Regions from separate parts of the Streptomyces kordofanensis genome, predicted to be linked through region 1. Evidence: riboswitches for the same ligand, from Rfam matches in the RefSeq annotation. Region 1 holds a riboswitch; the other holds the start of a gene.
The links. Region 1 has a riboswitch for cobalamin ahead of LUW75_RS23310 (energy-coupling factor ABC transporter permease). Riboswitches for the same ligand answer to the same signal wherever they lie in the genome.
Positions count from the first base shown of each region.

Region 2: another riboswitch for cobalamin. It lies ahead of cobN (cobaltochelatase subunit CobN); the one in region 1 lies ahead of LUW75_RS23310 (energy-coupling factor ABC transporter permease).

Region 1 is NZ_CP094264.1:5,123,894-5,128,095, forward strand. It holds gene cbiQ (cobalt ECF transporter T component CbiQ) at 1-562, opposite strand, end outside; gene LUW75_RS23305 (energy-coupling factor ABC transporter substrate-binding protein) at 568-939, opposite strand; partial or broken gene LUW75_RS23310 (energy-coupling factor ABC transporter permease) at 936-1,627, opposite strand; cobalamin riboswitch at 1,657-1,858, opposite strand; gene LUW75_RS23315 (Acg family FMN-binding oxidoreductase) at 2,070-3,047, opposite strand; partial or broken gene LUW75_RS23320 (TetR/AcrR family transcriptional regulator) at 3,248-3,783, opposite strand; gene LUW75_RS23325 (DUF6463 family protein) at 3,939-4,202, shown strand, end outside.
Region 2 is NZ_CP094264.1:2,571,171-2,575,372, forward strand. It holds partial or broken gene cobN (cobaltochelatase subunit CobN) at 1-1,584, opposite strand, end outside; cobalamin riboswitch at 1,621-1,752, opposite strand; gene cobG (precorrin-3B synthase) at 1,763-3,022, shown strand; gene LUW75_RS11850 (precorrin-8X methylmutase) at 3,019-3,654, shown strand; gene LUW75_RS11855 (precorrin-2 C(20)-methyltransferase) at 3,651-4,202, shown strand, end outside.

The DNA.
Region 1 (4,202 bases):
TCGCGCCCAGACCCGCGGCCGACCGCCACGCCGCGGCGCGGCTCATCGTCCCGAGCCGCGCCGCCTGCGCCTGCCGGATCCGCGCCACCGCGTCCAGCAGCAGGAAGCCGATCCGGTACATCACCAGTGCGACGTCCACCACCGGCGCCGGCACCCCGGCCCGTACGAGCCGGGGCAGCACGTCCGACACGGGCGTGGTGAACGCGAACACCAGCAGCCCCAGCGACGCCGCCGACGTGCGCAGCAGCAGCCGGCCGGCGTGCGCCGGGCCTCCCGGAGCCAGGGCCACCAGCCCGTCCGGACCACCGACCTGCAGCAGCAGCGGCACGGCCCCCGTCACGCAGAACCCGAGCGGCAGCCGCCAGGCCCGCCACAGCCGGCGCGGCGCCACCCCGGCCGGGCCCAGCAGCACCGCCACCGCCGCCGCCGTCACCAGGACGGCGCCCGGCCACGGCGGCAGGGACACCGCGCACAGGGTCAGTCCGAAACCGAGCGCGGCCTTCTCGGCCGGATGGCGGCGGCGCCAGCGACTGCCGTGCGCCGCCGCGTCGATGGGCAGCACCCGGGCTACTCCCCGGCCACTGCGGGCCCGTCGGCCCGGGTGTCGGCCCCGGCGTCCGCCGCGGCACCGGCCCGGGCACGCTCCTCGCCCTGCCGCCGGCCGCGCCGAAGCCCGAAGTAGTACGCCAGCACCCCCGCGCCGAGCGCCGCCTGCAGCGCGAACAGCGCCGACTCGACCTCCCCGGAGGGCGGTTCGTACAGCGGGGTGAACCACGGCTCGTAGTCGGGGGCGATCTCCGTGATCGCCGTCTCGGCCTGCGCGTCGGCACCCGCGAACGGCTCCTCCTTCCCCTCGCCGAGCCCCAGTGCCAGCGGCAGCACGGCCAGCGCCGCGACCGCCAGCAGAAGCAGGAGGTTGATCCTCGCGTTGCGGCTCATCGGACCGCCGCCCCCTTCGCCGCACCCGCCGCCGGGAGCACCCCGAGCCGCGCCAGCTCGCCCTTGCTGGACTGCCGCAGCAGCCGCACGACCAGTACGGTCAGCAGCCCCTCGCTGACCGCGAGCGGCACCTGCGTCAGCGCGAAGATCCCCCGAACTTCGCGAGCGCCCCCGCGAAGCCGCTGCCCGGGTCGGGGAAGGCCAGCGCCAGCTGCGCGCTCGTCACGCAGTACGTGGACAGGTCGGCGACGAACGCGCCGGAGAACACGGCCGCCGTCAGCGGCGCGCCGGACCGGCGCAGCAGCCGGTACGCCGCGTACCCCGCCCACGGCCCGGCGACCGCCATCGAGAAGACGTTCGCGCCCAGCGTCGTGAGCCCGCCGTGCGCCAGCAGCAGCGCCTGGAACAGCAGCGTGATCGTGCCGAGCACCGCCATGACCGGCGGCCGGAACAGGACGGCGCCCAGCCCCGTACCGGTGGGATGGGAGCAGCTGCCCGTCACGGACGGGATCTTCAGCGCCGACAGGACGAACGTGAACGCCCCGGACGCGCCGAGCAGGAGCGTCGACTCGGGGTTGGCCCGGACCTCGCGGGTCAGGGCCCGGACGCCGTGGACGACGAACGGAGCGGCCGCCAGCGTCCAGGCGACCGCGTGTTCCCGGGGCAGGAACCCCTCGGCGATATGCATGTGGGGAAGACCCTCTCCAGCACCTCGTGGATGGACAACGTGCCCTGGCCGGTCTCCTGGCTGACGGGTCCTACCGCCTCGGCTCCGCCTTCCCGGACGCCGCGGTCGCCCGCGGTGGTCCAGTGGCTTCCCCGCCTCCGCGGGGGATGGGGCCGGACTTCCCGATCACAGTGGCGAGGGCCGCACCGGCTCTGCACCGGTTTCCCGTACACCAAGGCCCTGCGACAGTAGTGCGTCGACCGGCCGCCCCACAACCACGCCCGGCCCGCCCCCGCGGTGGCCGCTCGCCTCCGGCGCCGCGCGCCCCGCCGCGGGCGACGGACCCGCCGCGCGTTTGCGGCGGGCCGCGGACGCGCGGCGGCCCGCCCGGGACCCGCGGCCCCGGGCGCGTACCCGATGTGGACGAGGGCCACGGCGTTCCCCCCTTCCGGGGCGGGCCGCCTCAGCGGACGTCGAGGACCTCGGCCACCGGCCTGCGCGGGGTGGCGGGGACCTCGGGACCGTAGCCGAGGCGGATCACGATCTGCGGGAAGGCCGCCTCCGACAGCGGGTCGCGCACGAGCCAGCGCAGCTCCGGCCACTCCAGGGCCTGCGAGTTGAGCGAGGTGGACAGCCCGTCCTGCGTCGCCTGGAGCAGTACGCGCTCCATGGCCTGGCCGGCCCGCAGCCAGTCCTCCGGACCGTCGCGGCGGGTGCCCAGCACGGCGAGGCAGGGCCGCGACTCGTAGACCGCCGGTGCGGGGTCCCGGTCCCGCCGGGCGCCGGGGAAGTCCCGTACGGGCGCCCGGCCGTCGTACCTGCGGGGGCCGAGCGCGTACGACGGGATCCCCTCCGGGGCGGTGTCGTCCCGGTCCGCCGTCCACCGCGCGATCTCCCCGCGCACCTCCGGCGAGAGCTCCTCCGCGCGCTCGGCGTCCCACACGGCGGTCAGCAGGTCCTGCACCCGCCAGTCGTCCGCGAGGTCCAGGTGCGCGCCCTCGGCCCGGGCGGCTCCGCGCAGCCCGTCGAGGATCGGCCCGGGCACGGCCTCCCCGCTGAACGGCTCCCGGCTGGTGCGCCTCCGGGGGACGGCCGGGCGCAGGTCGGCGACGGCGTCGCGGTCCGGCGCCGGCACGAAGGCGACCCGGGCCAGCAGCAGCGGGTCGTCCGGGTCCGGCCGCGTCCCGATCCGCGCCTCCCATCCGGCGTCCGCCGCGGCGACCCGCAGGTTGAACAGGGCGGCGCCGCACCCGAGGCGGAGCCCGCGCGCGGACGGGTCCGAACGGGGCATCGTGCGCGCCGGGTCCATCCGCAGGGTCAGCACCCCGCGCGCCCGTTCGTAGCGGAACCGCCACGGCTGGGCGTTGTGCATCGACGGTGCCAGTACGGCATCGGCCACCCAGGACGTCAGGGACGTCGCGTCGGGTGTAGGGGCGGTCATCGGACCCATCTCCCGGGTGCGGTCGGCCTTCGTACGGATGGCCCTCCCATCCGATCACCCCTCCAGCCTCCCCGCACGGCGGAGCGGCCCCACAGGGCCGAGCGGGCACCCTGGGAGGGCCGAACGGCCCGTCCCCGACACCCGGTTCCGGCGGGGCGCCGCACGCGGTGCCGGCCCCCGCCGGCGGGGGCCGGCGCGCCTCAGGCGCCCGGGGACTCCCGCGGCGGCCGCAGCAGGTACGCCCCGGCGAGTTCGAGGACCTCCGCCGTCGTGTAGCCGGGGTGGTCCGCCACGACGAAGTGGCGGCCGACGGCGAGCGCGAACGCCAGGGTGCTGCGCGCCTCGACCTCGTCGGGATCGGTGAGGAACGCCCCGAACACACCGCGCAGGAACCGCATGCGCTCGTCGTCGACGCGGCGCAGGCGCTCCGCCACGGCCCCGTCGCGGCGCGCCCAGAGCCGGACGGCGAGGTCGATCCGGTGCAGGTCCTCCGAGAAGGTGAGCTGCCCGACGCGCCGGAGGCGCTCGGCCGGCCCGCCCCCTCGGCGTCGACCCGGGCGAGGATCTCCCGGGTGCAGCGGCGCTCCCACACGTCGAGCATCTCGGCGAGCAGCGCGGGACGGCCGTCGAAGTAGCCGTAGAACCCGCCCTTCGTCACGCCGAGCCGGGCGGCGAGGGCCTCCACGCGGACCGCGTCGGGCCCGCCCTCGGCGAGGGCTTCGAGTCCCGCCTCGATCCAGCGGTCCCGGGGGGTGCGGGCGACGGCGGGAATCGGGCCACCTCCATGCGCTGCGGACGGGTTGTGTACGTTACCGTACAGAAGAAATGTACGGTGCCGTACACAACAGGGGCGGTCCCGCGCGGGCCGCGCCGGGGGAGGGATCCGACACGATGGCATCGGAAAGAAGACTGCTCCGCTGGGCGGGCGGGATCATGTGCGTGCTGGGGGCGGGCCACCTGGCCCTGCTGGTGCTCCTCGCCCGGGAGAGCGTGGCCGGCTGGGCGGAGCGCGGGGTGTGGGCGGCCGTCCCGCTCCTGGAGGGCGCAGGCGGGCCGACGGTGGAGTCCCTGCGCAACGAGGGCGCCTTCTGGGCCGGTCCGGGATCGTTCTCCGTACCCCTGGTCCTGCTGGGCTGCCTGGTGCGGCACCTCGCC
Region 2 (4,202 bases), 2.6 Mb from region 1:
CACTCCAGGTTGCCGTGCTTGCCGAGGTGGACCATGGCGTCGGCGCCGAAGCCGCCGTCCGACGCGGGGGGTGGCGATCCAGCGGTAGGCGGCCAGGTAGTGGTGGGAGGGCGGCAGATCCGGGTCGTGGTAGATCGCGATCGGGTTCTCGCCGAAGCCGCGCGGCGGCTGGATGAGGATCAGCAGGTTCCCGCGGCGCAGCGCGGCGAGGACGATGTCGCCCTCGGGATTGCGGGACCGGTCGACGAACATCTCGCCGGGCGGCGGGCCCCAGTGCTCCTCGACGGCCGAGCGCAGCTCCTCCGGCAGGGTCGCGAACCAGCGCCGGTAGTCGGCGGCCGGGATGCGGACCGGGTTGCGGGCGAGCTGCTCCTCGGTGAGCCAGTCCTGGTCGTGGCCGCCGGCCTCGATGAGGGCGTAGATCAGCTCGTCGCCGTCGCCGGACGCGAGGCCCGGCACGTCCTCGCCGCCGAAGTCGTACCCCTCCTCCCGCAGCCGGCGCAGCAGGGCGACGGCGGAGGCGGGCGTGTCGAGGCCGACGGCGTTGCCGATGCGGGAGTGCTTCGTCGGGTACGCGGAGAGGACCAGCGCCAGGCGCTTCTCGGCGTTCGGGATGTGCCGCAGCCGGGCGTGGCGGACAGCGATCCCGGCGACGCGGGCCGCGCGCTCGGGGTCGGGGACGTACGCGGGCAGGCCGTCCTCGTCGATCTCCTTGAAGGAGAACGGGACGGTGATGAGCCGGCCGTCGAACTCCGGGACGGCGACCTGGCTGGCCGCGTCGAGCGGGGAGAGGCCCTCGTCGTTCTCCTCCCAGTCGGCGCGCGACCCGGTGAGGCACAGTGCCTGGAGGACGGGCACGTCGAGCGAGGCGAGCGCACCCGCGTCCCACGCCTCCTCGTCGCCGCCGGCCTGGGCCTCGGCGGGCTTGGTGCCGCCGGCGGCGAGGACGGTGGTGACGACGGCGTCGGCGCCGCGCAGCCGGTCCAGCAGCTCCGGCTCGGGGGCGCGCAGGGAGGCGACGTACAGCGGGAGTGCGCGACCGCCGGCGTCCTCGACGGCGTCGCAGAGGGCGCCGACGAAGGCGGTGTTGCCGCTCATGTGGTGGGCGCGGTAGTAGAGCACGGCGACGGTCGGGCCGTCGGTGGTGCGGGGGGTGCGCTCCAGGGGGCCCCAGGTGGGGGCGGCGGCCGGCGGGTCGAAGCCGTGGCCGGTGAGCAGGACCGTGTCGGACAGGAAGCGGGCGAGCTGCTCCAGGTTGTCCGGGCCGCCGTGGGCGAGGTAGGCGTGCGCCTCGGTGGCGACGCCGATGGGGACGGTGGACGCCTCCATCAGCTGGGCGTCGGGCGCCTGCTCGCCGGTCAGGAAGACGACGGGGCGTTCCTGGGCGCGGAGCAGGTCGATGCCCTCCTCCCAGGCGCGCAGCCCGCCGAGGAGGCGTACGACGACGAGGTCGGCGCCGTCGAGGAGGTCGGGCAGCTCGTCGATGGGGAGGCGTGCGGGGTTGGCGAACCGGTACTCGACCGGGCCGCCGGCCGCGCGGGCGCTCAGCAGGTCGGTGTCGGAGTGCGAGAGCAGCAGGATCACGGCGTGCCGGGCCTTCCTCGGGGTGTCCTCGCCCCGGGTGGTCGTGGGTGGCGGGAGTTCCTGACTCGCGGGACCGGGGAGGCCCTGCTCACAGTGGCGGGACCGCGCCGGACTCGCACCGGGCTTCCTCCCTAGGGTCCTGGGACCCTGTGCCGTCTGCATAGTAGAGGCTGCGCGTATGCTCGCCGCCATGCCGCCCAGCCGCTCAAAGCCCCGGAACGGGGGCGAAACCCACATACGGGACCGTGTCCGCGACCGCGCCGACGCGTGCCCCGGTGCGCTGCGGCTGCACCGCGCGGACGACGGCGGGCTGGCCCGGTTGCGGCTTCCGACCGGGGTCCTGACACCTCGGCAGGCGGATGCCCTGGCCGATGCGGCGGACCGGTTGGGCGACGGCCGGATCGGGATCACCTCACGCGGCAACATCGACCTGCGCGGCCTGCCCGACGACTGCGGGTCCACCCTCGCGGACCTGCTCGGCGAGGCGGGGCTGCTGCCGTCGGCGGCGCACGAACGGGTGCGGAACGTGGTCGTCTCGCCCCTGTGCGGACTGGACGGACGGGCACTCGGGGACGCCCTGGCGTGGGCGCGGGAACTGGACGCGCTGCTGTGCGCGCACACCTGGACGACGGGTCTGTCCGGGCGCTTCCTCTTCGCCGTGGACGACGGGCGCGGGGACGTGGTCGGGCTGGGCGGCGATGTGACGTTGCTCGCAGAGTCGGGGGGCCGCGCTCTGGTACGGATCGGGGGCCTGGCGTGGCGGGTGGCCGCACAGGACGCCCCGCCGGCCGCGCTGGCCGCCGCGGAGGCGTTCCTGACGGTGGCCCGGGAGTCGGGCACGGGTGCCTGGCGCGTGGCCGACCTGCCCGGCGGCCGCTTCGTGGAGGCCGCCGTGACGGAGCGTCTGGCCGGTGCCGGGGTGGCCGCGTCACCGGCCCGGGCGGATGCGCCGCCGGTGGCCGCACCGCCGGAGCCCGGCCTGGTCGGCGACCGCGCCGTGTCGGTCGCGGCGCCCCTGGGGCGGGTCTCCAGCGGGCAGCTCCGCGCCCTCGCGGCGGAGCCCGCCGGCGAGGTGCGGGTGACCCCGTGGCGGGGCTTCGTCGTGGCGGGCCTGCCCGGCCGCGCTGCGGCGGAGGAGCGGCTCGCGGCCCTGCACGACGCCGGGTACCTCACCCGTCCCGGCTCGCCCTGGCTGGCGGTCACCGCCTGCACGGGGCGGCCGGGCTGCGGCAAGGCGCTGGCCGACGTACGGGCGGACGCCCGGCCGCTGGACGACGCGGCGCTCCGGGGGCTGCCCGCACACTGGTCCGGATGCGACCGGCGGTGCGGTCACCCGCAGGGCGACTGGGTGGACGTCCTGGCCACCGGCGACGGCGCGTACGGCATCACCGTACGGACCGCGCGACGAGACAACGACGACGCACAGGCACAGAGATGAGCGGGAGCACAGTGTTCGACTACGAGAAGGACGGCGCGGAGATCTACCGCCAGTCCTTTGCCACGATCCGCGCCGAAGCGGATCTCGCGGGGCTGCCCGACGACGTCAGCCGGGTCGCCGTGCGGATGATCCACGCCTGCGGCATGGTCGACCTCGTCCGCGACCTCGCCTACACGCCGGAGGCCGTCTCCCGCGCCCGCGCCGCGCTCCGCTCCGGCGCGCCGATCCTGTGCGACGCGCAGATGGTCGCCAGCGGTGTCACCCGCAAGCGGCTCCCCGCCGACAACGAGGTGGTCTGCACCCTCTCGGACCCCTCCGTCCCGGATCTCGCCGCCGAGCTGGGCACGACCCGCAGCGCGGCGGCCCTGGAGTTGTGGCGCGACCGCATGGAGGGCTCGGTCGTGGCGATCGGGAACGCTCCCACCGCCCTGTTCCGGCTGCTGGAGATGGTCCGCGACGGCGCTCCCCGCCCGGCCGCGGTGCTCGGCATACCGGTCGGGTTCATCGGCGCCGCCGAGTCCAAGGACGCCCTGGCGGCCTCGGACCTCGACCACATCGTCGTACGGGGCCGGCGCGGCGGCAGCGCCATGGCGGCCGCGGCGGTCAACGCGATCGCGAGCGAGGCGGAATGAGCGCGCACGTTTCACGTGAAACCTCCGCCGGGACGGGCACGGGGGCCGGCGGCACCGGAAAGCTGTACGGCGTCGGTCTCGGCCCCGGCGACCCGTCGCTGATGACCCTGCGCGCGGTGGAGGTCATCGCCCGGGCCGACGTCGTCGCGTACCACTGCGCTCGCCACGGCCGGTCCATCGCCCGGTCCATCGCGGCGGAGCACATCCGTGAGGACCACGTCGAGGAGCGGTTGACGTACCCGCTCACGGTGGAGACGACGGACCACCCCGGCGGCTACCGGGGCGCGCTGGACGACTTCTACGAGGAGGCGTCGGCACGGCTCGCCGCGCACCTCGACGCGGGCCGGACGGTGGCGGTGCTCGCCGAGGGCGACCCGCTGTTCTACGGCTCCTACCAGCACATGCACAAACGCCTCGCGCACCGCTACGAGACCGAGGTCGTCCCCGGCGTCACCTCCGTCAGCGCCGCCGCGGCGACCATCGGCAAGCCGCTGGTGGAGGCCGAGGAGGTCCTGACGATCGTTCCGGGAACGCTGCCCGAGGACGAA